Regions from separate parts of the Leuconostoc carnosum genome, predicted to be linked through region 2. Evidence: riboswitches for the same ligand, from Rfam matches in the RefSeq annotation. Region 2 holds a riboswitch; each other region holds the start of a gene.
The links. Region 2 has a riboswitch for thiamine pyrophosphate ahead of FGL89_RS00665 (solute carrier family 23 protein). Riboswitches for the same ligand answer to the same signal wherever they lie in the genome.
Positions count from the first base shown of each region.

Region 1: it holds a riboswitch for thiamine pyrophosphate, as region 2 does, so the genes downstream of both, FGL89_RS02980 (ECF transporter S component) here and FGL89_RS00665 (solute carrier family 23 protein) in region 2, are expected to answer to the same signal.
Region 3: it holds a riboswitch for thiamine pyrophosphate, as region 2 does, so the genes downstream of both, thiE (thiamine phosphate synthase) here and FGL89_RS00665 (solute carrier family 23 protein) in region 2, are expected to answer to the same signal.
Region 4: it holds a riboswitch for thiamine pyrophosphate, as region 2 does, so the genes downstream of both, thiM (hydroxyethylthiazole kinase) here and FGL89_RS00665 (solute carrier family 23 protein) in region 2, are expected to answer to the same signal.

Region 1 is NZ_CP042374.1:619,974-627,994, reverse strand. It holds gene FGL89_RS02990 (energy-coupling factor transporter transmembrane component T family protein) at 1-416, opposite strand, end outside; gene FGL89_RS02985 (ABC transporter ATP-binding protein) at 413-1,822, opposite strand; gene FGL89_RS02980 (ECF transporter S component) at 1,815-2,396, opposite strand; TPP riboswitch at 2,538-2,627, opposite strand; tRNA gene FGL89_RS02975 (tRNA-Gln) at 2,787-2,858, opposite strand; gene FGL89_RS02970 (phosphatidylglycerophosphatase A family protein) at 2,971-3,489, shown strand; gene nagA (N-acetylglucosamine-6-phosphate deacetylase) at 3,620-4,765, shown strand; gene FGL89_RS02960 (GntR family transcriptional regulator) at 4,765-5,475, shown strand; gene FGL89_RS02955 (methionine ABC transporter permease) at 5,531-6,226, opposite strand; gene FGL89_RS02950 (methionine ABC transporter ATP-binding protein) at 6,229-7,308, opposite strand; gene FGL89_RS02945 (M20/M25/M40 family metallo-hydrolase) at 7,305-8,021, opposite strand, start outside.
Region 2 is NZ_CP042374.1:138,680-146,700, reverse strand. It holds gene FGL89_RS00670 (LuxE/PaaK family acyltransferase) at 1-548, opposite strand, end outside; gene FGL89_RS00665 (solute carrier family 23 protein) at 550-1,845, opposite strand; TPP riboswitch at 1,910-2,007, opposite strand; TPP riboswitch at 2,093-2,184, opposite strand; gene FGL89_RS00660 (RBBP9/YdeN family alpha/beta hydrolase) at 2,205-2,786, opposite strand; gene FGL89_RS00655 (Asp23/Gls24 family envelope stress response protein) at 2,939-3,460, opposite strand; gene FGL89_RS00650 (DUF2273 domain-containing protein) at 3,482-3,691, opposite strand; gene amaP (alkaline shock response membrane anchor protein AmaP) at 3,707-4,261, opposite strand; gene FGL89_RS00640 (GlsB/YeaQ/YmgE family stress response membrane protein) at 4,286-4,531, opposite strand; gene FGL89_RS00635 (fructosamine kinase family protein) at 4,633-5,502, opposite strand; gene epsC (serine O-acetyltransferase EpsC) at 5,967-6,506, opposite strand; gene FGL89_RS00625 (trans-sulfuration enzyme family protein) at 6,518-7,660, opposite strand; gene FGL89_RS00620 (PLP-dependent cysteine synthase family protein) at 7,671-8,021, opposite strand, start outside.
Region 3 is NZ_CP042374.1:1,272,178-1,280,198, forward strand. It holds gene FGL89_RS06410 (cation:proton antiporter) at 1-834, shown strand, start outside; gene FGL89_RS06415 (DUF2075 domain-containing protein) at 888-2,102, shown strand; TPP riboswitch at 2,170-2,267, shown strand; gene thiE (thiamine phosphate synthase) at 2,364-2,999, shown strand; gene FGL89_RS06425 (NADPH-dependent FMN reductase) at 3,310-3,858, shown strand; gene rnhC (ribonuclease HIII) at 4,070-4,993, opposite strand; gene zapA (cell division protein ZapA) at 5,068-5,472, shown strand; gene FGL89_RS06440 (CvpA family protein) at 5,469-5,990, shown strand; gene FGL89_RS06445 (endonuclease MutS2) at 6,043-8,021, shown strand, end outside.
Region 4 is NZ_CP042374.1:1,226,351-1,234,371, reverse strand. It holds gene FGL89_RS06210 (TVP38/TMEM64 family protein) at 1-151, opposite strand, end outside; gene FGL89_RS06205 (DUF4097 family beta strand repeat-containing protein) at 253-1,155, opposite strand; gene FGL89_RS06200 (DUF1700 domain-containing protein) at 1,145-1,735, opposite strand; gene FGL89_RS06195 (PadR family transcriptional regulator) at 1,735-2,043, opposite strand; gene thiE (thiamine phosphate synthase) at 2,122-2,757, opposite strand; gene thiD (bifunctional hydroxymethylpyrimidine kinase/phosphomethylpyrimidine kinase) at 2,747-3,580, opposite strand; gene thiM (hydroxyethylthiazole kinase) at 3,573-4,349, opposite strand; TPP riboswitch at 4,492-4,581, opposite strand; gene FGL89_RS06175 (hypothetical protein) at 4,635-5,144, opposite strand; gene FGL89_RS06170 (hypothetical protein) at 5,141-5,437, opposite strand; gene FGL89_RS06165 (vWA domain-containing protein) at 5,464-6,627, opposite strand; gene FGL89_RS06160 (ATP-binding protein) at 6,624-7,778, opposite strand; gene FGL89_RS06155 (NAD(P)H-binding protein) at 7,844-8,021, shown strand, end outside.

The DNA.
Region 1 (8,021 bases), 480 kb from region 2:
GTTTTAATTTGTTGGTTAACTGCTGGCATAAAGTTAAGAACACCAACTAGCGCATAGACAAATGTGGCGCTTAACTTAGCTTTTTGTTCGAGCGTTGCTAAGAAGACATCACGTTCCTCAGTTAACTTGAGGGTAAATAGACCACCTAACCAAAGATAAGCAAACACACGTGTTAGCATAACCCAAGCCATATGTACATGGTCACCAGTACCAAAGTACATCAGCGAGAACCATGAACCAAAACCAGGTAGCAAAGGTAAGATGAATAACCATAGCCATTGTTTCCAGCTTAATTTCAAGAACAGATAAAGAAATGCACTCACACCAATGATAATCAGATTGATGGTGACACTTTTGATAAAAGTTAGCTCCAAGGCAATCACCATGACGATGGCGAATTTCATTAATGGATTCATACTTCACCTCCAACATAACTTAATTGTTCATTTTCAAAATGCAAATGAAAATCAAACCAATCTGTGACAGCTTGTAATTGGTGACTAATCACTAATACAGTTTGATGTTGACGGGTGGTAAAGTCGGCAATGATGTTTAACAAACATTGCTGTGAGTCATTATCTAATCCTGCTAATGGTTCGTCAAATAATAGGGTAGGTGTACCAACAATGAGCATCAATAAGACTTGCAGTTTCTTCTGTTGTCCACCAGATAGTTGATAGACAACATGTTGACGTAGGTCAACTAAATTGAGCTGTGTTAATATCTCTGTTATTGTTTCATCTGTCCAAATCTCAGGATGATTACTAAATTGTTGTGCCTGAATTAATTCTTCAGACATTGTCATAGCAACAAATTGTTGTTCTGCATTTTGAAAAACTAAGGCAATATCACGGACATGTTGTGCAATTTTCCGCTTAGCAATATCTTGTTGATTGTAGGTAATTAAACCACTATATGGATATAGCTTAACTAAAGTGGAAAAAAGTGTTGATTTACCAACACCATTTGGGCCGGTAATTAAAATACGTTTTTCTTTTGGAATAGCCAACGATGTGGTGCGTAACAATTGACGGGTACCATTTTTTAAGGCAACTTTTTTGAGTTCAATGATGTGTTCCTGTTCATCCGGTAATGCAGTTTTAATTTGAGTTTGAACTGGTACTTCATGTAATATTTTGGTCCGCTCAGCCTCGTCTGCTTGATGGAGATGACCATGGTTCATGACGAAGACATCATCAATCATGTCAGTGTAACCACTCCAATCATGATCAGTTATTAGAATTGTTTTCCCTTGTTGTTGATAATGCTTAATGGCTTGAATGAGTTGTAAACGGGCAACAGGGTCAACATTGGCAAACGGTTCATCTAAAAGCAAATACTCACTGTCCATTGCCAAAGCAGCGGCTAGGGCAATTTTTTGTTTTTCACCACCAGATAATGTTGACAAGTCATGATGCGTGAAATCAGTCATACCAACGGTTTCTAATACTTTTTCAATGCGATCTGTCATGTCTGTTGGCGTGACTTGTAAATTTTCTAAACTAAAGCGTAATTCTTCAAATGGTGTTTGCATCACAAATTGACGGGTAGGATTTTGAAATAAATAGCCAAGACGTGCGACACGTTGAAAAGGAACAATATCATTGATATCATAGCCATCAAGAGTCAGTTTACCATCTAAAGTACCTCCACTAAAGGTCGGATAAAGACCAGAAAGAAGTTTTAACAAGGTCGATTTACCACTACCACTAGGACCAACTAATAGATTAAAACTGTTAGGTTTTAATTTGAGGGAGACGTGAGAAAGCACCTTACCAGTAGGATAAGAAAAGTGAACGTCTTCAACAATTAAATTAGTCACGACGTAGGACACCAGCCTTCTCAATCAATTTTTGAATAGCAACAACAAGGACACCACCAAAGAAAAGAAGAGAAATAAAGCGTGTGATGAATAGTGCAACGAGTAGACCAAAGCTATATGATGTGTAACCATCTCTAAATAGTGACCAGACAAAAGTCACGATAGTTCCTGTTACAGCTGAAGCGAAAATCGCTTGCCAGCGCCAATTCTTGTAGCCTAAAATGGCAAATCCAGCTTCACTACCAACACCTTGTACTAATCCTGAGAGTAGTGTTGCCACACCCCATTGACCGCCAAGTAACATTTCAACTGCTGCAGCAAAAACTTCGCCAAGCACACCAGCACCGGCTTGTTTGATTAAGATACTGGCTAATGGTGCGGCCATCATCCAACCACCCAGCAAAAGGTTATTTGCAAAAGGTTCTAGGCCCATAGGGGTAAGGGCTGCTGAAAGGATATTATAAACTGGACCAAGAACCCAGAAAATAAAACCGATAAATACGGCAACGAACGCTAGTAACAAGACATCGCGTAATGCCCAGCGTGTTGATTTTGACTTTGAAATAGTTTGCATAATTAATATGCCTCCAGAATTTTTTTTGTAGCTTTTATCACATTTCTGGTCCAAATAGAATTGAGTCACAGTTTTTGCTTATGAATTAGTGGAAACAAAAAACTCTCGAGTCATTAATGAGCCGAGAGTTTGCTTATCTTTCTACTAAAAAAGCAATTCTCCCTTCGCTGGTGCTAGCCAGATCAGGTTCAATGGGTATCTCTCAGCCAAAGGGCACCCCAGATTGTTGAATATTAAACTACATACTAAATTTAACATAATTGTGTGCTTTACGCAAACAATTATGAGAATAACTAACATGAGAATATTAAACGAATATTTAAAAAATAACAGGTGATTATTTGATAAAAATTAGCTACAAAAAAAGCGATCAATCAGATCGCTAAGTTATTGCCCCTGCTGGATTCGAACCAGCGCGTAGTGGCACCAGAAGCCACCGCCTTACCGCTTGGCCAAGGGGCAATTACTCTAACTATTTTACATACTTTTACTTTGTATTGCAAGTACAATTTTTATCTTTGTCAGAAAATGTTTTTTCGTTTATACTATTAAAAAAAGCCTAAGGGGGAACACCATGCAGTACGCAACATACGAGAATACCGTTGAAAAACTCAAAAAGCATGACATTACCTTACATGATATTGCGGTCATCGCCTATGATAGTGAAGCTTCTTATGTACCTAATCTGACAATAGTCCAAGTTGAAGAGGCACTCGTTAGCATATTGCATAAGCGGGTTGTTCAGCATCAAATATGGGTTGCTTTAGAATTAGATCGTCTAGCTGAAGCACACTTATTGGAATCACCTTTGCAAGATTTAATCGATAACGATGATGCTTTGTTTGGGGTTGATGAGACGCTTGGTACAGCTATTGCTATGTCGTTTGACACGATTGGCGTCACTAATTATGGTTACATTGATAAGATAAAAGTCGGATTGGTTGGCGAACTAGACCGTAAAGGGAAGACAACATCTGCTGTGACAACCTTTGCTGATGACATTGTTGGCGCTTTAGCGGCTGCAGCTGCTTCTAAAGTGGCGCATAAATATGCGACCAATATTGTAGCTTCTGATAAACACTTGGCGAAATAATATTTCGCTTTTTTTATTTTAAATATATTTATTTGCAAAATCGGTCTATACCAATTATAATAAGGTTAATAAATCAGGAGGAATGTGTCGTGGATGCGTATCATTTGTAGCCATTGGCATACGTGAAATAATGGCAAAATTACTCAAAAATATTAATCTTTATACGGGTTACAAGCATATGCCGGATGCATTTATGCGGTTTACAGATAGTATTCAAGAAGTTGGTTATATGGTCGACTTTGTGGCACAAAATGATGATGAAATCGTCAAAGAGGCAACCGGTAAGTTAATTGTGCCAGGTTTTATTGACGTTCATAAGCATGGTGGCTATGGGTTAGATACAATGGATGGTGATGCTGATGCGCTCGATGAAATGGTCAATAAAATGGTCACCGAAGGTATTACATCACTATTTCCAACGACTATGACACAATCACCGCAACGTATTGAACGTGCCTTATCAACTATTAATCAAGTAGCAAAAACAAATCCAGTTATTCAGGGGATTCATCTTGAAGGTCCATTTATTAATAAAACATTTATGGGTGCGCAACCTGAAGCATACATTATCAATCCAGACACCGCACTATTAAAAAAGTGGTACGAATTATCAGGTGAACGTATTCGTTTGGTTACTTATACCCCTGAAAATGGTGGATTACCTGATTTTGAAACATTCATGTTGGCACACCAAATTGTGCCTTCGATTGGTCATTCTAATGCCACACGTGATCAATTACGCCATTCACGCGCCACGCACATGACACATTTGTATAATGCGCAACGCCCGCTACACCATCGAGAACCAGGTGTGACGGGGCATGGTATGATTGAAGAATCAATTACTGGTGAACTAATTGCGGATGGTTTCCATGTCGTACCAGAAATGTTAGAAATTGCCTTTAGATTAAAGGGTGCGCACAGATTAGATTTAGTGACAGATTCAATGCGTGCTGAAGGACTGGGAAACGGTATTTCTGAATTGGGTGGACAAAAAGTTACGGTTAAAGATAAGCAGGCGCGCTTGGATAATGGTCATTTAGCCGGATCAGTTTTGTCATACGATGATGCCTTTAGTAATATTCAGAAATTTACATCTGCAAGTATTCAAGATGCAGTACAAATGAGTTCAGTTAATCAGGCACAGGAATTTGGTTTAACTCAGAAAGGTCATCTGGCAGCTGGGAAAGATGCTGATTTTAATATTTTTGACGAGGAAAGGATGCACTTAGTGGCAACATATTCATATGGTCGCCGCTTTGCACGAGAAAGTTAATGGGAAAACCAATAATACCACGCTATATTCAAATTCATAATCAAATCAAGTCGCGTGTTGAGGCGGGTGAATGGCAAGCACAGGAGCGTTTACCAGCTGAGCGTGAGTTAGCAGATGAGTTTGATGTATCACGTATGACCTTACGTCAAGCTATTCAAACATTGGTTGATGAGGGACTGTTAGAACGAAAAGTAGGGTCTGGTACCTACGTGGCTGAACAAAAAGTATCCGAGCGTGTGCTGGGTATCACAAGTTTTACTGAGTTAATGGCAAGCACAGGGCGTGTGGCCAAGACAAAGACGGTAAGCTACAAAATTACGTCACCATCAGCATCAGAAATGATGCATCTGAAACTCTTTGAAAATGATGAAGTTTTAGTGATGGAACGGTTGCGAATGGGCGATGATGAACCAATTTTGTTAGAGCGAACGACATTACCAGTTAAATTAATTGAAGATTTTTCAAAAAATGAATTGACTGAATCGCTCTATGCGACGCTTGAAAGAGCAAACATTGTTCCAGGTCGGGCAACACAAACAATTTCTGCTGGTTTAGCTAACGAACGTTTATCTGAACTTTTGCAAATTAAACGCGGGGATGCCATTTTGACTGTCCGTCAAGTGTCATTTGCCGAAAATACTGAGTTACCGTTTGAATATGTGCGTTCGTACTATGTTGGCGAACGTTTTGAATTTACGTTGACGCGATAAAATAGATGACAAAAAACGATGGTGTGATTAACCATCGTTTTTTTGTCATCTATGATTATTTGTGACTGAACTTTTTGGCTAGGATGTCACCAACGACTTGTACAATTAATACAAATACCAAAACAAGTAGCGTTGCTAACCAAGTGGTATCGTTCGCATAGCGTTGGTAACCATAAGATAAGGCCATAGTACCAAGACCACCAGCACCAATGGCACCTGCCATGGCTGTTAAACCAATCAAACTAATCAGAGTAACAGTTGACACACGGATAATTTCAGAACGGCCTTCACGCAAATAGACACCGAAGACAATGTCCCAAAAGGATGAACCAATGGCTTGAGCAGCCTCGACAATACCACCATCAACTTCTGCCAAAGCCACTTGGATTTGACGAGCATAGAATGGGAAGACACCTAATGATAACGGTACGAGGGCTGCAGTGCTACCAATTTGTGTACCAACAATTAGTTTTGTTAGAGGTGCAATGGCGGCTAGTAAAATAATAAAAGGGACCGCACGGAACGTAGAAACAACTTTATCAAGAATCCAAAAAACTGTTCGATTGGGAGAAATACCGTTAGATGATGTAATAATCAGACCCATACCAAAAATCAGTCCCAATATACCACCAAAAAGTGCTGATCCAAAAGTCATATAAAATGTTTGGCCGATGGCAGTTAGCCAACCAGTATCACCAGTCCATCCTTGGTAAACAACATTTGGAAATGTATCTGCAAACCATTTACTCATAATTATTTGCCTCCTTTAATAACTTCAATGACAACATGATGGTCGGCCAACGTTGCGATGGCTGACTTAACTTGCTCAGCAGTACCAGCTAAAATAATTAACAATGAGCCTACAGGTGTGTCCTGTAAAATTTCAATATTACCGTACAAAATGTTAGCTGTTACTTGGAAATCTCGGAATAAACCAGTAATTAAAGGCTCATCGGTTGTGTCACCCACATAAGATAATCGTACAAATAATTCATTGGGCTTCAAATTTGTGACCAATGGTTGTGCACTAATCGTTGCGATGGCTTTATCAATATTTGTGGCAGTTTCAATAAATTCTTTGGTTAGTTGTTCATTAGGTTGTGCGAAAATATCAAGTAATGAGCCGCGTTCAATAATCTCACCATCCTGCATGACGGCAACTTTATTGGCGATTTCTTTAACGGCTTGCATTTCGTGTGTAATCAAAACAATTGTTAATCCAAATTCTTTGTTCAATTTTTTAAGCAAGGCTAAAATTTGATTAGTTGTTTTTGGATCTAAAGCAGATGTTGCTTCATCGGAAATTAAAATTTCAGGGTCATTTGCTAAAGCACGTGCAATAGCAACGCGCTGCTTTTGTCCACCAGAAAGTTGTGAAGGATATTGTTCGGCACGATCTGATAAATCAACAAGTGCTAGTAAGTCACGGACTTTTTCAGCTTTTTCTTTTGCTGGTAATTCACTGTTTTGTAGTGCAAAAGCGACGTTTTCTGTGACAGTACGTTCATTGAGCAAATTAAAATGCTGGAAAATCATGCCAATTTTACGACGACGATTACGTAGGTCGTTATTGGTAATGCGTGTTTTTTTAGCACCTTCACTATCAGCTTGGAAAAAAGTTTCATCATTTACAACAACAGAACCACTGGTTGGTTCTTGTAAGAGGTTAATGACACGAACAAGGGTTGATTTACCAGCACCTGAATAGCCCACGATACCGTAAACATCACCACGTTCGACGTGTACTGAGACATTTTTAACGGCTTCAATGGTGCGTTTCTTTTGATGGAAAGTCACATTAATATTATCAAGTGCAATAATGGGATTACTCATAATTCATAACTCCTAATCAGTTCTTTAATCACGTCTATATGTTGATTATAGTCAGTTAGACGAATATTTTCGTTTGGGGCATGGTCTAAGGCATGGCTATAGCCAATACCTAAACTAGCAATAGGGGCTTGTAGGGCCTCATGGATATAAAACATAGGACCAGTTCCGGGAGAAGTTGGTATCACTATTGGTTGGGCTTTGTAATAATATGCAGTGACATCAATAACACGTAAAATTTCAGAATCAGACATGTCACTACGATAACCAGGTTGCCCCAGCGTCTTGGTTACTACTATATCTGACAAACCTTGTTCTTGCAAATGATCTTTGATTCGCTGTAAAGTAACATCTGGATCCATATTAGGCACCAGACGAGCTTCGGCTTTAGCGGTGGCTGTAGCTGGTAAAACGGTTTTAACGCCAGCACTATTATAACCCGATTGAATGCCTTCAATGTTGATTGTTGGCTTGAAATAAAGGGTTTCTTTTAAATCATCACCGTTACGATCAGTATATAGTGGGACTTTAATACCATGTTGCGTAATTAGTGAGTCGCGTGTTAGTGGTAACGCTGCAACGAGTTGTTTTTCGCGCGCGTTTGGTATGGCAATGTCATCATAGAAGTGAGGAACAGCAATGTTACCATGATGATCAAATAAGGACGCAATAGCTTGTGATAAACGCAGTGATGCTGAATCAACAATAGCAGATAA
Region 2 (8,021 bases):
ATCAAATTAACATAATCTAACTGATTATGTTTAAAAAACACCTGACTATTTTCTGTCCCAAATACCTGCATAGCTGTTGTAATATAGCGAGATAGTGACGAATTAGGATGACTGGACATATCTGGAAATAGAGAAAATATCGTTATTTTTTCTTTGTTAGGGATAACATATTGCTTAAATCCCGCTATCATTGATTGCTCCCAAACCCTTAAGTCGGAAATGTAATGTCGACTTTTTTGTTGTGCATTCGTTGTCCCACTTGAATAAAAAACATCTTCAGCTTGCGTAGTGTCTCGAGTAGATAATGTTAATTGTTTATAGGCTTCAATTGGTATCAAAGGCAAATCCTGCCAATTTTTGACAGTTAATGGATTTTTATGCTTTAATTGCGCAAATTTTTTGTAAGGTAAGTTATTTTGGAATTGATAATCAAATACGCTCATGGCTAATTGATTAAAATCAACTTCATATTCACTTGATTGCCCCTCTTTGTACTGTTGTATAAACTTTACAAGACGTGCTTGAATAACGTCAGATTCATCAGACATGTTATCTCCTTAATTTATTTATCATTTGTGGTAAATTCACAAGAACAAACTGCAATGTGATAGCAGATATTGCGCCTATTAAGATTGTATTAGACAAAAGTTGACCCACTGCACCATGCCATCCAGTAGCATAATTTGGTAGAGCAATAGCCAACACAATCGATAACCCAATAATCATATTATTTGCATTTGTTGATGGTGTCTTTTTCAGAATATTTAATCCTGTCATAATTAAAGTCGTTGCTGCTGGCAGAAAGATACCACCAATCACTGGGCTTGGGGTAATTGCTAAAAATGCCCCAATTTTTGGCACAAATCCCAATATCACAAACAAAACACCTGCAATAACTACAGGAATTCTTGAGACATCACCAGTTAATTTTAAAATACCAACATTTTGTGCAAAAGCAGTTGTTGGAAAACCACCAAATAGCGATGATAATATTGAACCAGCCGATTCACCGATCAAACCATTTTGAATACGGCGTGGTGAAATATCTTCTTTCATCACGTCACTAGCAGCTTCATACACGCCTACTGCTTCTACCACAGCAACAAGATAGGCAACAAAAAAAGTCAGAAACATCGTCCAATTAAAATTTAACGCACCATATGGTAATAAGTGAGGTAAGCCAAACCACGATTTAGCCGCTAGTACACTGTAATCAACACGCCCCATTGCAACTGATAAAACATCGCCTACAACTAATGCAATCAAAAAGGAAAAACGTTTCCAAAAACCTTTACCAAATATTGAAAGTAAAATAACAATGGCTGATGTTGAAATTGATAATACAAGTGTCGTCGGTGAAGAGAAATGTTTATCTCCAGGATAACCACCTAAAAATTCAGATAATGTAAAACTGGATAAAGAAACGCCGACCAGAAAGATAAGTGTTCCAGTAATAGCCGGTGTTAGCAGGCGAACTAATTTATTAATTAATCCTGTTACAGATAGCAAAAAAATAATCAGTGCACTGGCTAAAATGGAGCCACTTGCTGAGGCCAACTGGCCAGCTCTACCAGCATTAATCATCAAGGCATCAAAGGCAGCGGATGGCCCTTGAATAATTGGTAGTCGTGCTAAACGTGTCACTTGAGTCAGTGTGACCAACCCTGAAACAATAAAAATAGTATTTACCAAATTAGTTGATAAATTTAACGATAACCCTGCTGCTGCTGCAACATAGATTGGATCTAGCCATACATTAGAAACAAAAACATGTTGTAAACCAGCTAAACCATGGTCTACTATGCGGTTATTATGTGTCGCCATAGTCAAAACAATTCCTTCCATCTCAAAAAGGGTCCTTATGTGACATACAAAAGGACCCTAGTTCGCGGTAACATCACAGGATGTTACACAATTTTGGTCACTTTCCTACGCTAGTATAAACTAGATCAGGTTCCAAGGGACCGATATATCATCTCAGTCATTACGACGCCCCTAGTGAGCTTTATTCATTTTTATATTGTTCCTTTCGTACCATATTCTGTGCAAATAAAAAATGCCCTTCTCTAACATGAGAAAAGCACCATCTAAAATAATCAGTATGACACTTTCCTACGCTGGTATAATCCAGTTCAGGTTCAAAGGGTTCTTCTCAGCCACATAGTAGCGCCCCTAGCACAATGATTATTGTATCACATAATAGTTCAACTATTAAAATGATTTTCACGATATTCATTCATCAAACTAATCTGTTGGAAAACAACTGGTACCTCGTAAATATGATCTCGGTCAATAAAATGTTTACCATTTGGCATTAAAATAAATTGACATTTTAAATGACGTGCTAATGTTTCCGAATAATGATAAGGCACAATATCATCATCTAATGCAGAAATAACAACTGCCTGATCAATTTTAGGTATGATTGTTTGATAATTTAATGAGGTATCTGTAAATGAATGTAGTTGTGGTAATGTGTTAAGCACTTCATCAAAACCAGATACTAGTATCATTTTGATATTTTTAATTTTATGCTGTGACACAAAACGAAGTGCCTGTATGCAACCTAAACTGTGTCCAACGATTGTTAGTTCATGATTCGTGTCAATGAGACGATCACATAATTCATCCCATTCCTGTAGTTTCGGATTATCGGCATTTGGCATTTCTAAAATGGTAGTCGGTATATTCAATTGCTCTTCTACCTGTCTTTTTAACCATGGAAACCAATTGTCTGTTGGTGTAGCAGTGTACCCGTGTATCACATAAACATGTTTATCAGTCATAAATACGCCCTTATTTTTTCTAGAATAGATAGGCTCATTCAGACATAATAAAACCTGATAACCTTCTGCATAATTATTTTACCAAAGTTATCAGGTTTTTTCTAACAGCTAATGCTATGATTTTATCAAAAATTTATAAAATCACAGTTACATTATTTCACACGCTCGTCACTATCACTGGTTGCCTGTGAAACTGTATTTTTAACTGTATTCACACCATCAGACGTCTTATCCTTAATGGTATCTCCGGCATCAGACATGCGATCTTGTAAGGTCACTTGCGCATCATTAAACTCTCTTTGTGTTTGAATATCAATAACTTCAACATTCAATTCCACTAACTTTAAGCTCGTTGTCTCATCAATTTTTTTGGCAATAACTGTTGTGAGTGCTTTATAAATATCATGTGCATTATGACCAAATTCCATAATAATATTAAGATCAACAGCTACTTGTTCTTTCCCGACTTCAACTTCAATGCCTTCGACAGGATTGTCACTGTTGACGATCTTATTTTTAATGTTGGCAATGAACCCACCATCAACACCTAACAAACCTGAGACGTTTTCAATGGCATAACCAACAACTTTCTGAATCACTTTATCGTTGAACGTCAGTTCACCTTTTGGTGCTGTTTGTTCGGTAGTATTTACACTTGTGTTTTCTCTAACCATGATCATATTCTCCATATTCTTTTATCGTTGATTTTTTCGCGTAACAAGCTCAGAAATACGTGAAAAGTCAATTTCATACTTCTCAACTAAGTAACCTAAACCCGCAGCAATGAGTGTCACGATAGCTATAAAAATAGTATTCAGCAAACCAACTGTCACTATCAAGATGGCTAACACAAAACCCACACCACCGCCAATAAGCATATTCTTTGTCTTCTGTCTTTGCATCATTCATACTCCTGACTGTTAAATCACACGCGTGGTTTTTCGATTGCCCTTAGTTGCCTGATTAATTTGCATATCGACCTTAATCGGTGCTCGGTCAACACCAGCCAATAAATCTGTCAGTTTCATTGTTAAAGTATTGGTTATACGTGGCAACTCCTCTATTGTATAACTACGATAAACAGAATCAGCAACAATATAGAATTTCTTATGACGACGCGTATTTTTAACTGTCACTTTAATATTGGATAAACCTTCACCAGATAATTGTGTTCTTATAAAGTGACTGATTCCGGCATTACTTAATGCCAAGCGACCTTGTTTTGTTCGACTAATTGGAATATTGGTTCGCTGTCCTGGGGTGAATAGTATGACAAACAAGATAACAACAGTTAAGATTAACAAACCAATGCCATAATTACGTATAATAGTTTGGCTATCTGTCATGACATCAAGATTAAAACGTTCTAATATTGAAATCAGCAGGTCAACAATACGGGGCCAGAGTATCAGCAATAGACCGATCAAGTAACTAATTGTTACTAAACTTAACACAGCTTTCTGCCATTTTTTCATATTATACCCTTCTTATTTCTTACATCAGTTTCTTGCCCGAATACCGAGTACTGCCGAAACAACCAAAACAAGAACAACTGCACCAATGATGGAAGGTATGATAGCCATGCCTGCTAAAGTTGGTCCCCAGTGACCCAGTACGGCCTGCCCAATAGCTGATCCAATAAGACCCGCTAAAATATTACTAATCCAACCCATTGACTCGCCGCGATTGGTAATCGCACCGGCAACGGCACCAATGATAGCACCTACTATTAATGACCAAATCATAATTTCTTCCTCCATTTCTTTCATTCATATTACCTAGTACCTACAGTCTAACATTTCTAGTAAACGCTTACAAATATAACGCTTCATATCACAGCCGATGCTTAACGATTAATCTTTGACAAAGTATTAGTTACAGCTTGCTGATAACCAATACCAAATTGCGATAAATGAAACATCAAATAATATAGTTCATAAAATAATACACGCTGTTCAAAACCAGCTACAACGGGATATGTTTCTTGATAGCCACGATAAAATTCAGCATTAAACCCACCGAAAACCTGTGTAATACCTAAATCAAACTCACGATCACCATAAAAAACAGCCGGATCAATCATTATTGGACGACCATCCAAATCAAACATAAAATTACCTGACCACAAATCCCCATGTAGTAAGACCGGTTGGGGTTGATAATCACCCATGAGCATTTTAAAACGTATAATAGCTTTCTGATAAGCACGCTCTAGAGGCAATGACCAGACACCTTGCTGATGACAAAATTCCTTAAGTGGTTCTAATCGCTGCTGAATAAAAAATTGACTCCAACTTGATTGCCAAGTATTATCCGCTGTAAAAGTCCCCATAGTAAAGGCTTCACCAAAACCGTAATGATGATTTGGGCTTGCCTTTTGATGTATATGCGCTAATGCCTGTCCTAATGCAAAATCATCCCCATGAGATTGATGTGCTAAATAAGACAATACGAGGTAGGCATCATTTTGCCAATAACCAACAGATAACACTTTTGGCACTTTTACAAACTGTTCGAGCAGCTTCAAACCATTAATTTCATGAGTGAAGAATGCTTTAGTATGATTGGGCTGAATCAATAAAAAAACGCGTCCCTGTGTTGTTTCTAATTGATAAGCCTGATTAATGTCACCTCCACTAACAGATTGAACCTGTCTAATGGGACCTAATTTCAAATGTGATATAAATTCTTGATTGAGCACGTATCGCCTTTCCATTGAGTATTGATTATAACCATTCAAAACAGCATCACTTTTCAAATACAATGCACTGACTCTTTTTCTTAACCATTTCAATTTCTCCTTTTGATTACTTTATGAAACTCACGCTCTCGTATTGCGTCAATTCTATACGTCGTCTCACTGTGTTGCAACGAATTCGCTTGTGCACAGATTCATTTAGCAATAAATGTTGATCAATCTCCGCATAACAATCATTGAAAAAGACCGAAATAACCATCGCGTTAAGATTGACACGCTCACAATAAAAAGCACACAGTAAATGACGACTGTGTGCTTTTTTAAGTACCTCTTTTAGCAATGACATACTTAAGACTATATGCCTTAAATACAGTCCGCATATTACAATTACAAATGATAATATTGACGCCGTGAAATGAAATGATTAACAATTTCTGTTAGGATTTGGACGATCATATTAGGAACCATATTAACTCAATTATTCAAATATCATCATTGGTATGAGTTTTTTTTTCAAATGAAGCATGTTGGATCAACCGAGCTGGATTACCCACAGCAGTCGTATAAATTGGTACATTTTTGATGACAACTGCATTTGCGCCAATTTTACTATGGCGGCCAATCGTAATAGCACCTAGCAATTGCGCATGTGCCCCAATGAAACTATGAGGCTCAACATGGGGATGACGCAGACCATTTGTTTGCCCACGTGCGCCAAGGGTAACCCCGTGCAAAATGGTAACATCATCTTCAATGACAGCAGTTTCACCGATGACAACACCAACACCATGGTCAATAAAGACCCGACGGCCAATTTGCGCTCCAGGCGCAATGGTAATACCCGTTCTTTTTGTCGACCAGCGAGCAACAATTGCTGCAAACAAAGGATGATGTTGCAAATGCAACCAATGCGATAAACGATGGTAGCCTAACGCATGCAAACCAGGATAAGTTAAAATAACCATCATTAAACTTTTTGCTGCAGGATCTCTTTTGAGTATAGATTTAGCGGTATCAAACACATGAATCACCATTATGATTTAAGTTGTTTAAAACTTTGATCCAAGTCCGAAATCAAATCATCTATATCTTCTACACCAACGGATAGTCGGATTAACTCATCTTGAATACCATTAGCTAAACGCGTATCACGGGGTATTGCCCCATGTGTCATTTTTGATGGGATTTCAATTAAACTTTCCAATGCACCTAAGCTTTCAGCCAAGGTAATCACATTCAAACGCGAAACAAATTTTTCTGGATTTAATCCGGCAACCAATTCAAATGAAATCATCGCACCAAAACCTGCCATTTGCTTACTAGCCAATGTGAAATCAGTATTTTGGGGATCTCCAGGGAAATAGATGCGTGCCACATCTGCCTGCGTACTAAGATAATCAAACACGACCTGTGCGTTATATAGATGTCGCTGCATTCTGAGTGATAATGTTTTCATACCACGCTGTAATAACCAGCTATCTTGTGGCGATAAAATGGCACCAATAGCATTTTGTAAATAACCAACTTTTTCACTCAACTCAGCATTTTTTGTTACCACTAAACCAGCAATCAAATCACTATGTCCACCTAAATATTTAGATGCACTGTGAATAACAATATCACTACCTAAGTCGATAGGTTTTTGAATATAGGGTGTTGCAAACGTATTATCTACAATACTCAATATATGATGCTGTTGGGCGATTTGCGCGATTCCTTTAATATCAGTAATTCGTAATAAAGGATTTGTTGGTGTTTCCAAATAAATGGCTGTCGTATTATCTCGGACTGCTGCCTCAACAGCATCCAAATCACGTGTATCAACAATGGTAAAGGTCATCCCCATACGTTTTAAAACACTATCAATTAATCTAAATGTGCCACCATATATATCATTACCAACAATAATATGATCACCGCTTGAAAATAGTGCAAATACCGTACTAATTGCTGCTGACCCTGATGCAAAAGCGAAACCACTATGACCATTCTCTAAATCTGCTATTAATTTTTCAACCGCTTCACGGGTAGGATTGCCTGATCGCGAATATTCATATTGCGATTCTCCAATTGTCTTTTGCTTAAAAGTTGAAGCCATGTGAATTGGTATCGACATTGCACCACTTGTTTCATCAATGCTAACGCCACCATGGATAAGTTTTGTATTAAATTTCATTTTGTATCCCTCATTTCGAATAAATTTGATCACTCATATAACGTTCACTACTATCAGGGAAAATAGTCACAATATTACTATTTTCAGGTAATGATTCTGCTAATTTTAAACTAGCTGCTAATGCCGCACCACTGGAACTACCAATAAACAGTCCCAAATTTTTAGCTGCCTGACGCACTTGATAAAATGCATCATCATCACTAATTGTCATAATTTGATCTATTGATATTGTGTCAAAAAATGGTGGTATAAATTCAACACCAATACCTTCAGTACGATGTGAATGCGCGGGTCCACCAGCCAAGATAGAACCTTCTGGTTCAACCACAATATTTTTAATACCAGCATCCTGCTCGTTTAA
Region 3 (8,021 bases), 460 kb from region 2:
AATATCGTACAACCAACTAATTTAATTCATGTGATATCTGAAATTGGTATCTTATTACTAATGTTAAATTCCGGTATGTCATCTGACATCAAAGAAATGAAAAAGTATATTAAAGCATCCGTTCTCATTGCTGTAATGGGTGTTCTTGTTCCGGCAATTGTATTTCCTATAGCATTCATTTTATTAGGTTACAGTATACAAATTGCGATTTTTTCAGGCGTTATTTTCTCAGCTACGTCAATTTCTATTACTTTAGCAGTATTAGCTGAGCAAAAAAAATTAGCAACGACTATGGGTGCTATTATCCTTTCGGCTGCGGTTTTAGACGATATTATTGCATTAATTGCGGTTATTCTATTTTCAATATTTGTCGGTGGTGGTGGATTAGGTATTAATAGCTTATTACCACTAGTTGCTTTTGCAATAGGTATTTTATTACGAAAAGTATCTTTTTCGCAACAACTGTCTAGTGGTTTTAATATGATTGGGCAATGGGTGTTTTACCCCGTATTCTTTGGTGCCATTGGTTTAGGCTTATCTGTACAAAATTTAAATGATAAAATTTTGCCAATTATTATATTTAGTGTGTTAGCAGTCATCACGAAGTTTGCAGGCTCATTTATTGGTGCAAAAATAGCCGGATTAAGTCAAAATATTGCTAGTGCTATTGGGGCTGGAATGATTTCCAGAGGAGAAATGGCACTTGTGATTACGCAAATAGGTATATCATCTAAAATTATCAGTGAAGCGACATCTGGTGAAGTTATCATAACTGTCATTATTTCTACGATTGTTGCACCGATACTGATGAAACCGTTGTTTAGCAAGGTATAGATCATTTGATGCTAAATAGAGGATAGGCATGAATTGATTGATTGTTGTAAAATATGTTCATGATGAAAAATAGTTTTATGTTAGCAGCAGATGAAGTGTTATCGGATGAGCAGACAGAGATTGTCACGCAAGCAGTTCATTTTGTTGAAACCAGTTTACAACAAGACCAAAAACGTATTTTTGTTATCGAAGGTGGTGCAGGTGCCGGGAAAAGTGTGGTATTGCTTGATATTTTTAAACAAATACAAGAAAAAAACATGCAACAAAATCAACAATCAAGTCACTATTTACTCGTCAATCATGCGGAAATGTTAAAGATTTATCGTGATTACGCTGGTAGCCAGCCTCTTTTTAAGAAGAATCAATTCTTGAAACCCACGTCTTTTATTAATCAAATGGATAAGAGGAAAGCCGTAGCAGATGTTGTTTTAATTGATGAAGCACACTTATTGTTAACTTCGCCAGACCGTTATAATAAATTTAAACAAGATAATCAGTTAGTTGAAATCATCAAGCATGCGCGCGTTATTGTTATGGTTTTTGATCCAAAGCAGGTTCTGAAATTTAAAAGTATGTGGAACAATCAATTATTAATGCGCATAATTGCGCCATATCATCCTGTGGTTGAACATTTAACCAAACAATATCGGATGACTGGGCAAAGTGAAGCTGTGGTGAAATGGATTGATCAGCTGACGCAAGATCGACAAGTGGCACAATTAACAGCGGTGAAAGATTTTGATTTTCGAGTATACGATGATGCCACAGCAATGTATCAGGCGATTCAGGAAAGAAACCAACAATTGGGAATGTCACGTATATTGGCAACGACTGATTATAAATATACTGTTAATCGCGGGACATGGTACGTCACATTGGGTAATTTTCAATTACCATGGGATCAATTAGATACTGGCACAACACCGTGGGCAATGCGGCCAGACACAATTAATGAAGTGGGATCTGTTTATACCATCCAAGGGTTTGATTTGAACTACGCGGGTGTTATTATTGGCCCTAGCATTCAGTTTGACGAACAACTACAGCAATTGGTGATTGATCCCCATCTTTATGAAGACAAAGCAGCTTTTAGGCAGTTAAAAGGGCAATCATTTAATCGTCAGGCAAAAGAAGAATTAATGCTCCATGCATTAGAAGTACTTCTAAAACGCGGTCGATATGGGCTTTATTTGTGTATTGCAGATCGCAGGTTACGCCGACATATTTTGAAACAAGTGAGTTCTGAATTGTGTGTTAGTGATAAATAGATACTATAAAACTACAGATATTGACAAGATAATAAAGTGATGGTAAGCTTCATAATATAATTGAATAGAAAAATATCTGGGGTGCCTATTATTTGTTTGGCTGAGAATATACCCATATAACCTGATCAGATTAGAATCTGCGTAGGAAGATGTGATTAATAATATTATTTATTGAACTGTTTTTGCGTGCTTTTAACGTAGGAAACAGTTTTTTTGTATTTTGGCAAGTGATTTTAACAATTGAGAGGTTAATCAATGATAATGACTAATAAAAATGTAGATTACTCGCTTTACTTAGTGACCGACAGATATGATTATTCTGATAAAGCATTTTTACAAATTATTACTCAAGCTTGTGAGAGCGGTGTGACTTTGCTAGAACTAAGAGAAAAAGATGTCACATCAAAAAGATATTTTGAGTTAGCAAAATCTGTGAAACAGGTAACAGATCGTTTTGATATTCCGTTGATTATTGATGACAGAGTAGATATTTGTCTGGCAGTTGACGCAGCCGGTGTTCATGTTGGTGATAACGATTTGCCAGTTTATAAGGTACGCCAAATGATTGGACCAAATAAAATACTAGGTGTTTCAGTTAAAGATATGGCTCGTGCGATTGAAGCCAAAGAACAAGGGGCAGATTATTTTGGTGTTGGTGCCATTTACCCAACAAAAACAAAAGTAATTACCAAACATACATCAATTGAAACGTTGAAAAATATAACAGAGCAAATGAACATACCGGTCAATGCAATTGGTGGGATTAAAGAAGACAATATTAGTAGCTTGAAAAATACTGGTATTGCTGGCGTCTGTATGGTGAGTGACATCATGCAAGCACCTGATGTTCAAACAAAAGTAGCTCATGTATTAGGTCAGGTAAAAAAGATACTATAGATAAAGTATTTGGGTAACGCCAATGATAGCATTCAGTTTTTAGTCAATTAACCCGGAACGCTAAGAGAAATTGTGTCATAAATAGTATGATATGTAAAATGATGTAGAAAGTAGACTAAATAATATTAAAAAAGCTATATTCTTAATCGAATTAGCTTTTTTAATACGTTTAGAACAAGCAGTACATGAGTTTTAAAGTTATCCCGAGAAATACAAAATACTTATTGTGGAAAGTCATTTTCTCAAAGCGTGTTGTATTATTTGACGACAAGATGTATACTTACTATTAGTAAGAAAGAAGGATTAAAAAATGACTAAATATGGTGTGGTAGTAGGTTCAATTCGAAAGAATTCATATTCAAAGGGCGTAGCTGATGCTTTGGTAGCGGGGTTACCTGAAGATTCAGAAGTGACTTATATTGATATTCATCATCTACCTTTATACAATCAAGATTATGATGCAGATTCACCTGAAGAATATACAGCATTTCGTTCAGTAATAGCAGCGCAAGATGCCTTCATTTTTGTGACACCTGAGCATAATCGTAGTATTTCAGCAGCGCTGAAGAATGCACTCGACGTTGGTTCACGTCCATGGGGTCAAAACAGTTGGGCTGGAAAGCCAGCTTTGGTAGCGTCGCAGTCAATTTCTGGGATTGCCGGTATCTTAGCTAACCATGTGTTACGCCAATCTTTGGTTTTTTTGGATATGACGACAATGCAACAACCTGAATTATATATTGGGAATGTTCAAAATCTAGCAGATGAAGAGGGACATATTACAAATACTGATACACAAGCATTTTTGGCTAGTGCAACACAACAATTTGTCTTGTTTGCAGATAAGTTAATCGGCTAAATTGTTTGGCTTCAATTTGCTGATAGGCAAGGGATACGTGTCCTCATGAAAACGGTTCTGGACAATTAGCAACAACAGTTGGCATGGTGTCCTTACTGTCGTTGATGACTTATTGCGAATGCTTAACTTTTATTTGAAAACAGATTAAAAAAGCGCCTTCTTTATAGAAGAGCGCTTTTTTAAGACATTTAATGATGTACTAAAAATGGGGTTACAATATTTTTTTTGCTTTTTGCGTATTAGCAAAATGTAATTTAGCAAAGTGATTGAGATCCAAGCCTTTTTTCATTAGTTTAGCGGCAATGATATCAACTTGATGTCCAGCACCGATAGGGAGCAACATACCAGCTTCTTCACTCAATCTAGCAATGGCATCAAGTTCAACAACACGTGCCAAAATTGAAGCGGCAGCCACGCTTAGATGGTATTGTTCACCCTTTGTTGTAAAATAAACATTTTGATTAACAATATGTGATTGTTGCGCATTGCGTAAATATTTGTAATAAGTACTTTCTTGAGCAAATTGATCAATCAAAATGCCATCTGGCACATTTGGGGCAATTTTTTCTAATACCTTACCCAGGGCAAAATTGTGAGAAATTGCCTTCATTTGATTGACATTATTTTTTGTTTGTAGCACATTATATTTTTCAGGCATAATGTTAACAACATGATGAGGTAAATGATGAATAATTTCTGGGGCAATTTGTTTCATTTTCTGATCAGTTAATGTTTTAGAATCAGCAATGCCAAGTTGGCGTACCCAATCAAGATTATCTTTAGAGACATAAACGGCAGCTGTGGTTAAGGGACCAAAATAAGCACCCGCACCAACTTCATCGGAGCCAAGAACTGACCAATCAGCGAAATCTCGTGGTATACTAATGCCTGGTGTTGTATTTTGTCTCACAATGGCATGTGACTCCTTCTGAGGTTCAGTATGCCAGCGCGCGGCTTCCTGTGCGAAGCCAGCACCTTGGAACATTACTTTACCTGATTGATAACCGGTAATGGTTGCGCGCGGTGTTTTCGCTGCAAAAATTGCGCCGTTTGGTAATTTTGATGTCAGCTGTTTAGCATAATAAGATGCCATTTTTTTTAATTGTGTTTGAGAAACTTGGATAACTGTTTGCATACGATCAATTATATCAAGTTTTAGCTGGTAAGAATATGGTGTATAATTGATTAGACACTATTAAGGAAAAGACTATGGCAGGAAAAAACGATAAACGACGATACAAGGCAAATATTGCTGGCAAAAGTTACACGATTTCAGGTCATGCTAGCTTGCCACATTTTAAAGCAACAGAAACATTATTTAATAAACAATGGACACAAATTCAAACAGTTGCGCCTCAGCTAAAGCCACTTGAACAAGCTGTTTTATTAACTTTCAATACCTTATCTGATCAACTTTACAAGCAGGCTGAGCTAGACGAATTGCAGAAGCAAATCACGTCATTACAAGCAGAATTGGATGAGCTACGGCAATCTCAAAAATCAACATCAAAACGAGAGCCTAAGAGTGCAATTACATCGATTATTGATGATGCTAAACATGATAGTCAAGTAAGGTCAACTAACAAACTATTTAAACAGGATAAAAACACATGATATTATTGATAATTGCAGTTATTTTTGTACTAGCTTCACTGCTTTCAGGATACCGACATGGTTTTGTAAACGGGCTCTTACGCTTGGCATTGTTAGTCGTCGTGTGGTACATTGCGATTAAATTTGCCGAGCCATTAGGAGCAGTATTTTCAAATTTTGTGAGCGGACAATTTGTACGAACAGATGTCCCACAAGATGTTGCCAATCAAGGCTCAAAATTTTTAGCTTCAGGTCTCACGTTTACAATACTGTTAATCATAGGAGGAGCAGTTAGTCATTATATTCTGAGGTCACTCAGCATTATTCGACGAATTCCATTATTAGGATGGGTTGATGGTGTTCTAGGTGCGATACTATATGGCTTAATTAGTGCAACAATTACCTTTTTTGCGCTACAGTTGTTATCCGTCATACCGAATGTATGGCTTCAGGATCAATTTTTGAATACACCTTTACTAAATGAAATATTAGATAACGCACCATTTTTTGCTCAGCAAATCTATCAATGGTGGTTATGAGTGGTGAACTTTTGAATAGAAAAAAAGGATAGCGTATTTTGCGCGTAGATGGATGAATAAAAAAGTATTACAAACTTTAGAATATGACAAAATAAAATTGCAATTGCATGCTTTTTTGCTGACACCAGTTGGGCGGCAAGAAGCAGACGCGCTGGCACCCGAAACAGACATCGACAGGATTAATTATTGGCTACTTGAAACGGCTGATGGTGTTTTAATTGATCGTTTAAAAGGTGGGTTGCCAATTTCTAAACTGGCGGATATTACACCACATTTAAAACGATTAAATATTAATGCTAGCCTGAGTGCCACTGAGTTATCAGAAGTAAGTACGGTACTACGTAACACAAGCACAATTGCTAATTTTTTTGAGCAGCTACAAGATGAAGTGATTGGCGAATCATTACAAGTATTACCTGAACAAGCACAAAATCTTGAAATATTACAAGATGTCACGCGACAAATTCAAATAGCTATTGATATATCGGGGCGAATTAATGATGAAGCCTCTTTTGAATTGAAAGCCATTCGTGGCAAGATTATTGGTCATGAAAATGCAGTTAAACATCAGATGCAAGATTATACGCGTGGTAAAACAGCACAGTATTTGAGCGACCCAATTGTGACTATTCGTGCTGATCGCTATGTGTTACCGGTTAAAGCTGAGTACCGTAATCAGTTTGGCGGTGTTGTTCATGACCAAAGTCAAACGGGACAAACGCTTTATATTGAGCCACAAGCAGTTGTAGAGTTAAATAATAAGTTAAGCGAATTACGTGTTAAAGAAGCGGTTGAAGAGCAACATGTGCTGCAAGAGTTATCTGCTGCTTTAGCACCACATACTGTAGAAATAGCTAATAATGTGAAAATTATTGGTCATTTTGATTTTATTAATGCTAAATCCAGATTAGCTGCCCGCTTAGATGCCATGCAGCCTACGGTTAATCCAAATAATCACGTGAATTTGCAACAAGCTTGGCACCCTTTGCTAGATAAAAAAATTGCAGTAGCTAATGATATTGTTTTAGGTGAAGACTATAAAGCAATTATTATTACAGGACCTAACACTGGTGGAAAAACAATTACCATCAAAACATTAGGTTTGCTGCAATTAATGGCGCAATCAGGTTTATTTATCACAACAAAACGGCCATCCACAGTTGGCATTTTTAATGAAGTCTTTGCTGATATTGGTGATGAACAATCTATTGAGCAAAGTTTATCCACCTTCAGTTCACATATGGCCAATATTGTTTCAATGCTTGATAATATTGATGATCAAACACTGGTTATTTTTGATGAATTGGGTGCAGGTACTGACCCCGCCGAAGGGGCGGCTTTAGCGATTGCTATTTTGGATAAAGTTGCTAGTTTGGGAGCGTATGTTATTGCCACCACCCACTATCCAGAATTGAAATTATATGGTTATAATCGTCCAGAAACAATCAATGCTTCGATGGTATTTGATGTTGAAACGTTGCGACCAACTTATCAATTTATGATGGGGGTGCCTGGTCAGTCCAATGCCTTAGCTATCGCTAAACGACTTGGGTTGGGGGAGGATGTGATTGGTGCAGCCACAGCATTAACAAATGAATCAGATCAAGATTTAAATAACATGATTGCCGATCTGGTAACAAAGCGGGATCAAGTTAATAAAGAACGAGAGATTCTTGAGTTACAATTGAAGACGACTGATGAGCAAGCCACGGCGTTTGAAGAAAAGCAGCGCCAACTAGAAAAAGATCGCGCACAGATTGTCTTAGATGCTAAAAATGAAGCCAATCATATTGTAGCGTCAACAAAAAAACAAGCTGAGCAATTGATTTCTGAGATACGTAAGGAACGTCTAAACGCAGGTCAACAGACAGGTCAGTTTAGTGAGCAAGACCTACAAGCTAAAAAAGGTCAATTAGAAAAATTACGTCAGAATAATAGTTTAGAAAAAAATAAAGTCTTACAACGTGCTAAGCGTGCCAAAGCGCTTGCTGCTGGTGATGAAATTTTGGTTAAATCTTATAGTCAGCAAGG
Region 4 (8,021 bases), 500 kb from region 2:
TTTGTCGTAGCAGTGATGGGTTAGTGAGTAAACCTTTGTACCATAAATAAAATCCAAGGCATATTGTGCCAATTAAACCAATACTCGTTGCTACCTGTAATAATCGTCGTATGATTTGACGTTGTTTGATACTTAGTGTCATTGTTTTCATTTATAAATAGCCATACCTGCCATTTTATTTCTTATGTTCAATCAGTTGATGATATGGTTGCCCAAAGCAATTTATCACTGTATTCGTTCAAAAAATTTGAACTATTCAATTTCAATATCGCCGTTTTGATTTTGAATAACCAGCGCAGCTGTACCCTGCTGCTGAGCAAATGGTGGTGTGATTTCAACATTACCATTTGTTGCTTGAGCTGAAAATGTTGGTAATTGTGATGTTTCAAAAGAAATATCTCCACCTTGATTCGTAATGCGTCCACCCTTTGTGATCGTACTATGTTCAATATCAACATCTGCATTTTGCATTGATACATTAATATCCTTAATTGTACTACCATTCACAGTTAAATCATCGTTATAATTTTTGGTCGTTAACTGATCAGATGTCACACTGTTCAAATCAACTTCACTATTTTTAGCATCAATAATTATATTTTTAGCGATAACGCGAGCAAAATCAACATCATCATTTTGCGTTTTGATATTGATGTTATCAATCGCTAAGTCTGAAGCTGACACGTGTCCGTTATTTTGAGTAATGTCTATATTTTTGATGTTCGTTTGCTTAGGTATTGTAATTGTTACACTCGGTCCAGTTTTAATGCCATCATCGTCATCACCGATACTAAACCCCACAATATGCCGATTAGATTGTGAAGTTGATTTTGTATCAACTTTCAGTTCACCATTACTATAGTTTATCCGAGCTTTTTTCTCATTACCATTTTTATTTTGCGTGACTGAAAATTGTGTGCCCTGTTGCACATATACATTGGTATCATTTGATATTACTGTGAGCTTTTGAATATTTTCTGTTTCTTTCGGCACTTGATTTGTTAAATCAACGTTTGTTAAGGCACGTCTTTTTTGATAAGCTATGCCACCTTGATTCCAAACAATTGTCCCAGGGGTATCAATTAATGCTGATGTTGTTGCTGCCACTACACCAACGACTAACAGTGACAAACCGATAATTGTTCTACGCTTCATAATTTGCTCCTTTTTGGATATATCGACGACCAATAAGTTTAATAATTTTCGCAAAACTATTGATTAATATTTTAGTCAAATTAATCAGTAATGGTACGACAAGAATTATTAATCCAATCATTGCTGAACCAACACCAATTGCAAATATTCCCCCTGTGAGCGAGCTAAAGAGAATAATAATACCCGCTATTATGCTGAATACTGCCAATATTGCAGAGATGACTAATGATATCATGACACTCACAATCACCGACAATACGACACCAATGACAACAAGTAATAAAAAGGCAGCGACAATTGTAGCTGATAAAGCAATTGGTGAGGCCAAAATACCCAATAAAACAACCCAAATCATACGTAACTGATGTTTCGGCTTATTTTCGACGGCATCATCCTCATTCATATAAAAATCAGCAATCAGACGACGCGAAAATTGTTTTGATGAGCCGAATTTTTGGTGTGCTAATGTATCATCAATATGTGCATCCGTAAAATATTCCTCATAGTATGACATCATGTCATCACGCTCATTGCGTGGTAAAGCGTGTAAATAACCTTCTAATTCATCTAAATAGCTCATCATTCTTCTCCTAAAATCTCGTTAATCCCCGTGGCGAAATTCTTCCAATCAGTTTTGATGCGAATTAAATGCTCGCGACCTTCTTGTGTTAACTGATAATACTTCCGCATGCGCCCTTCAAATGGTTCACTGTACGTGGTTAATTCCGCACACCTTTCCAAACGCCGCAATACTGGATACATCGTTGATTCTGACACAGTAACATGTTGCTTAACTTCTTTTGTGAGCGCATAACCATATAAATCTTGCTTCTCTAAAATAGCTAACACTGTACCATCGAGCAATTCTGTCGGTGTTTGTATGCTCATGCTATTTCTCCTTATATACTGTTTCTTATATAATATAATATATCTTATATATGGTTTAATTGCAAAAAAAAACAACTGTTAAAGTTGTTTCCATATATTTATAGTTTCTGAAATGTTTTTACTCTGAGTAATCATACTAACCACTGCTGCACCATCAACATTTGTAGCTAAAACATCTGGTAAATTCTTTTGGGTAATGCCACCAATTGCGACGCTAGGCCATTGACTTTGATTAACAATTTTGTTGAGACCTGCAATACCAATTGTTGGACTAGCATCTGATTTAGTAGTTGTCTCATATACCGGACCAATACCAATATTATCAATACCACGCAAACCAGCAATCCGATCGTACTCGGCTTGATTTGAAACCGAAACACCTACGAATAAAGGCGCACTTGCCTTAATATTTTCAGAAATATTACCATCACCTTGCCCAAAATGAACGCCATCCGCGTTGACAACATGTGCCAATGCGATATCATCATCAATGACCAATGGCACACGATATTTCGTTGTTAATTGGCGTACTTGCTGAGCAACACGCAATTTATCATTCCCAGTTAATGCATGTTGTCCTTTCTCACGATACTGAAATAAAGTAATGCCACTTACCAAAGCTTGTTCCAAAATATTAAAAAATTCTGCTTCATTAGCAACATTTTGCGTACCTAAAACAAAGTAACGCGCTAACATGCTTTTATCAAATGTCATCCAACACCTCCGGAGAATTTAATGGCTTAACCATCGCCAAATGATTCAGAGGTCCATGACCATGCCCTACTGAAATACCTTCGCGAATTGTGGCATCAACATAAGATTTAGCCAAAATAATCGCTGTTTTTAATGCCTTGCCTAAGGCTAATTGTGCTGTAATGGCTGCTGAAATTGTATCGCCTGTACCGTGGGTTCTCACAGTATTCACGCGCATACTTTTCAACCAAAAATGTGTTCCATCTTCCAACAACACATAGTCGTAAACTGCTTGCCCTTCTGCATGTCCACCCTTTAATAAAATATTTTTTGCCCCAAGCTTTTGAATAGTTTGCGCCACCTTTTGCACATCTTCATGGGTACTAATCGTACGGCCAGATAATACTTCCGCTTCTGGAATGTTTGGTGTGACTAATGTGGCTAATGGCAGTAATTCTTTTTTAACAGCATCAATAGCTTCCTCAGCCAACAAGCGCGCACCACCTTTTGCAATCATCACAGGGTCCAAAATAAAATCACCGAACTGTTGCTTTTTAATGGCATCAGCCACAGTTTGAACCGTCACGGCATCACCCAGCATACCAGTTTTGAAAGCGCGTATTTTCAAATCAGTTCCGACAGATTCTATTTGGTTTGTTACCATATTTGCTGGAATCATTTGAACTTGCTGTACACCAATTGTGTTCTGTGCTGTCACTGATACGATCACATTAGCACCATAAACACCCTGAGCTGCAAAAGTCTTCAAATCAGCTGAAATGCCTGCCCCGCCACTCGAGTCAGTACCAGCAATGGTTAGTACTTGTGGTGTTTCATTAATCATGCGTCACCTCTTGCTTAATGAAATCTTCTAATTCTTCTTCTGGCAACAGATATAACTCATCTAACAATTGATTTGAAAAATAACCAGGTGTTGCTACTTTTTTAGTCGCCTTAAGCCCAGCTAATTTCATCGTTGCCATAGCACGTACCGTATTATCCAATGAGATACTATCACCATTAAATGCGCCAATCAAAGCAGATAAAGCATCACCCGTACCAACATTAGTTGCCAAAAGTGGCACATCAGTTGCAATGCTTATTGTACTTTCGCCATCACTTATCACATCCTTTTTGCCACTCAATGCAATAATAGCACCAGTTTTTTGTGCAGCTAATTTGGCAATATATGCAACATCCCCATCACCAGTTGCATCAATACCATGACTAGCAAAATCAACATCAGCAAACCAAGCAATTTCTGCGGCATTTCCACGAATGATATTTACCTGAGATTCTGAAATTAGTGATTTGACGGGTACACTTCTTGAGGGTATAGCTACAGCAACAGGATCTAAGACGACAACTGTCTCAGTTTGGTTGGCTAACTGTATCAGTTTAATTGTTGCAGGTAATTCCTCACGTTGCCATGTACCTGTATTAACAACTATGGCATCACTTAGTGAGACTAAATCTTTAAATTCTTCAATTTCACGCGCCATAATTGGTGAACCACCAATAACATTCACAACATTGGCAACGAGTTGTGGTGTGACATAATTAGCGTAATTAAAGACAAGTGGTGTTTGCTGTCTGAGTTCTGATAGTTTCATCATTAAATCCTCTATTCATTTTAAATTATTTTCTAACTTAGTTAATATTTAAAATACTATCTGACAGATCAAAAAAAGCCGTTACCTGATCTTCACGTTAGGAGAACAGGTAACGACTACACAATATAAGCAGTTTAAGTAGTTATCGTAGATGTTATCTCCCTTCGCATGCATTATCATGATCAGGTTCAATGGGTATTTCTCAGCCAAAAAGGCACCCCAGATAGATTATTAACTCATGGCATTATTGTAACGTAGAACAATTATTTATGCAAGATTAAAATGTTAACCCCACCACGTTTTATCGTCAAAATCACGCATTTGATGTGTCAAAGACAGTTGGTCTGCTGATGAAATATGAAAATAACTCACTGTATAAGCATTTTTCATCAAATTTTTCATTTGTTTGAAAGTATCACTATTGACAAAATTAGCCAACGCTTGGTGATCTGGCCAAAAGGTCCACAACATAAAGTCTGCTTTGCCATTCGCATTTTGTGCCATAATCGCGTTGCCTGTGACCAGTTGTTCAATCAATTCATCGTTACGGCCCTTGGTCTGAAAAGATATTTGATGAATGACTTCACCAGCTAAATTACCACTCACAACACGACTATCAAAACTAAGAGGTCGCTTGAACTGGGCAACCAATTCTGGTTCATCGACAATCAGCACATTTGCGCCAGAAAGTTGTGTTTCTTTGCCTAAATAGAAAAAATGTGCGGAGTTAGCAGCTTGGAATGCCAATAGTTGTGCTGGTAACTGTTCAGGTGCTAAAACTAAGTTAATTTTCATAAGAAAGGCTCCTTTAATGTTCTAATCACATCTTCTGACAAGCGGGATTGATTCGTCATAATAAATTTTTTGATGCCCGAAAAAGTTCGTAAATCTACAACTGTTGATATGACTTCTGCATCAATTAAATGTCGTGCCAAGCTAATATCTTCACGTGTTATTGTTGTCATACCAAAATGTGCATCTAATAATAGTGATTCCCAACGATTTTGCAATAATGCCTCTGCCCGTTTAAATCGATCATCTTTATTAATGAGGCTCTTCAAATCTCGTGGGCTCAATTCTTTTGTCATACTACCTGTGCCAGCTTTCCATTGATCTACAAATTCATAATTTTACCAAATGGTTCTAAAATACTTAGTTTATGGTCGGATAGCAACAACCAATAAACTTGACGAAACTTGGTAGATAATACTGTTTCTTCACCATCTCCATCTGTTAAAATGACGACAACTGTGTGTTTCGGATTGAATTTTCTTACTTTTAAAGTATCAAATATACTTTGAAATTGTGTCCCACCACCAGCTTGACGTTGCCATTGTTTGATATTTTTAATCTCATGAACCGTTGTATCAAATGAAAAAAAAGTCACTTCAACATCAAATTGTTGTATAATTTGCCTCGCATTTGCTAGCATAACCCCTGCCTGATGGTCAGAAATAGAAGCTGAATTATCAATAAAAACGGTCACCTGAGCTTCATACTCACTCACTGATCCTGGTAAATCTAGTCGATAAGCTTGCCGACGATTAAATCTTGAGTGTGATGCTTTTTTTTTCGTGGGTAATTGGCTGATTCCAGTCCGTAAAATAGCTTGCCAGTGACGTTTAGGTGCGGTAACCGAAGCAATTTTTTTCAGCACAGCAGTACCTATGTCCCCTCTCCCTGACCGATTGGTATCTTCAGTTGCTTTCTCAATCACAAAATTAAGTGCTGATGTTGCTTCGTCAATACCTTGACCAGCACTTGCCCAATCACCATGCCCATCAACCGGCTTTGGTCCTCGTGCTGGCTGATTTTCTGTTAATTCAGACAACAAAGCAATATATTCAGCAGAATCTTGTTCAATTGGCAACATTTTACCATATAATCCTAAAATTGTTTGTAATGTCACGGCACCTGGTAACATACCTAATGCAATCGGTAAATATTGATTAACGGCTAAATCTGTTCCCCAATCAATCAGATTAGGACTTTTAATCCGCTCATCAGCATAACGTATTGGATGTTGCCAGATAACATGCAAGGCCTCGTGCGCAAAAGCAAGTGCAATCTGTGTGTGATTTATAAAATAAGTTGTCAATAATATTGGGTTAATAACCAAATGCCATTGATTAGCCTGCCATTTTAAAGATAAAGCATTGCTAGCTGTATCGTTATTTTCACGAGCTAAGTTCATAATGACATTACCATATAACGGTGCCACATCAAGTAATGTCTTGATCCCGTCTACAATTAATTTGTCTCTATCTTCTGCATTCATCGTGTAGCAATATCCATAATTTGTTGATACAAAACATTAGCATAATGTGAATCGGCACGATATAAATCATCTAAAATTGGTGAATTAGTCATCTGCTTAATCAATGCATATTGCCCATCTGGTGCTAATAGATGTAATAATTCTCCGAAGCGTCCGGCATGATTGTTTGATGTTAAATTCGATGTCAGCAAAACTGTTTTCATAACAGTTAATTTTTGAATCTCAGACATACGAACAAACTGTTGACGAATGTCTTGCGGTAATTTGGGGCCTTTTGGTTCCGAATCAAAAATATTCTTAGCAGTTAATCCACTAACTTTTTCATGCACGAAACTAACAAATTGTGTTGCAACAGCTTTTCCTAAATCTCCAGCAACGATATCAAATAACAAAGTATCTTGCTGCTGAGAAGGTAGTTTGCTGAGTTCATAGAAATTATCTGACACACGTTGCCAAGCACGTGGTGTTGGATTCAAATCAATGCCTCGTGTTTGAGGATATAATAGCTCAGCATTTTCGGCTATAAATTGTCTGACCAATTGATGTATATGTGGTCGCTGGTTGCCTGGTTTTTCTGCCCATGACAACCAATCGGTCACAGATACTGTCATGACTAAACGTGTCGTACGATCGTTAATTGCTGCATCTGAAGTTTGTACCGCATATTCAGCATTTTCAAATCCTGCCATTGAATCATCTGGATTTTCGGCCAGAATAAGATACACATTATCTGGCAAAATAAGATCATTAATCTGCCGTTGTAATACCAGATTCATTAATTCACTTTGGACAGCTTGTGATCCACGGTTAAATTCATCTAAAAACCAAATAATTGTTTGCTTTGGAAAACTTTCAGCTTGTTGAATAATTTGAATCAGAGTATGTGTGTACCCAAATTTTACATCTGCTAACTGACCATAATTTTTAGTTGTTAAAAAAGCATCCTTTGTGAGTGGCGGAATGGGTATTGCCAAGTCCCCTTTCTCTGACAACGAAACAACAGTAGTAAATAGTCGAGCTTCCATATGATGTGCAATTTCTGAAACCAAGGCTGACTTACCAATACCAGCTTCGCCAACAATATTTGGCACATTGCCACCACGTAACACAAGCGGTACGGCAGTGAGTAGTTGTTGAAACGATAATGACATATGACGTCCTCTTCTTTCTTATTTCAATTCTACCGCAAGTAAACTTTTCGTGCTAAAATAAAGTCATGACAAAACTATTAATTCTTGGTGCTAACGGCCAAATCGCAAAACTTGTAGTTCCAATGTTAGCCAACACGCTAACAGAGATTAAATTGACCTCTCTACACGGTCGACCAGACAAAAACATTAAATCACTTGATGCCACAAATGAAAATACCTTAGCTCAAGCACTTAAGGATATTG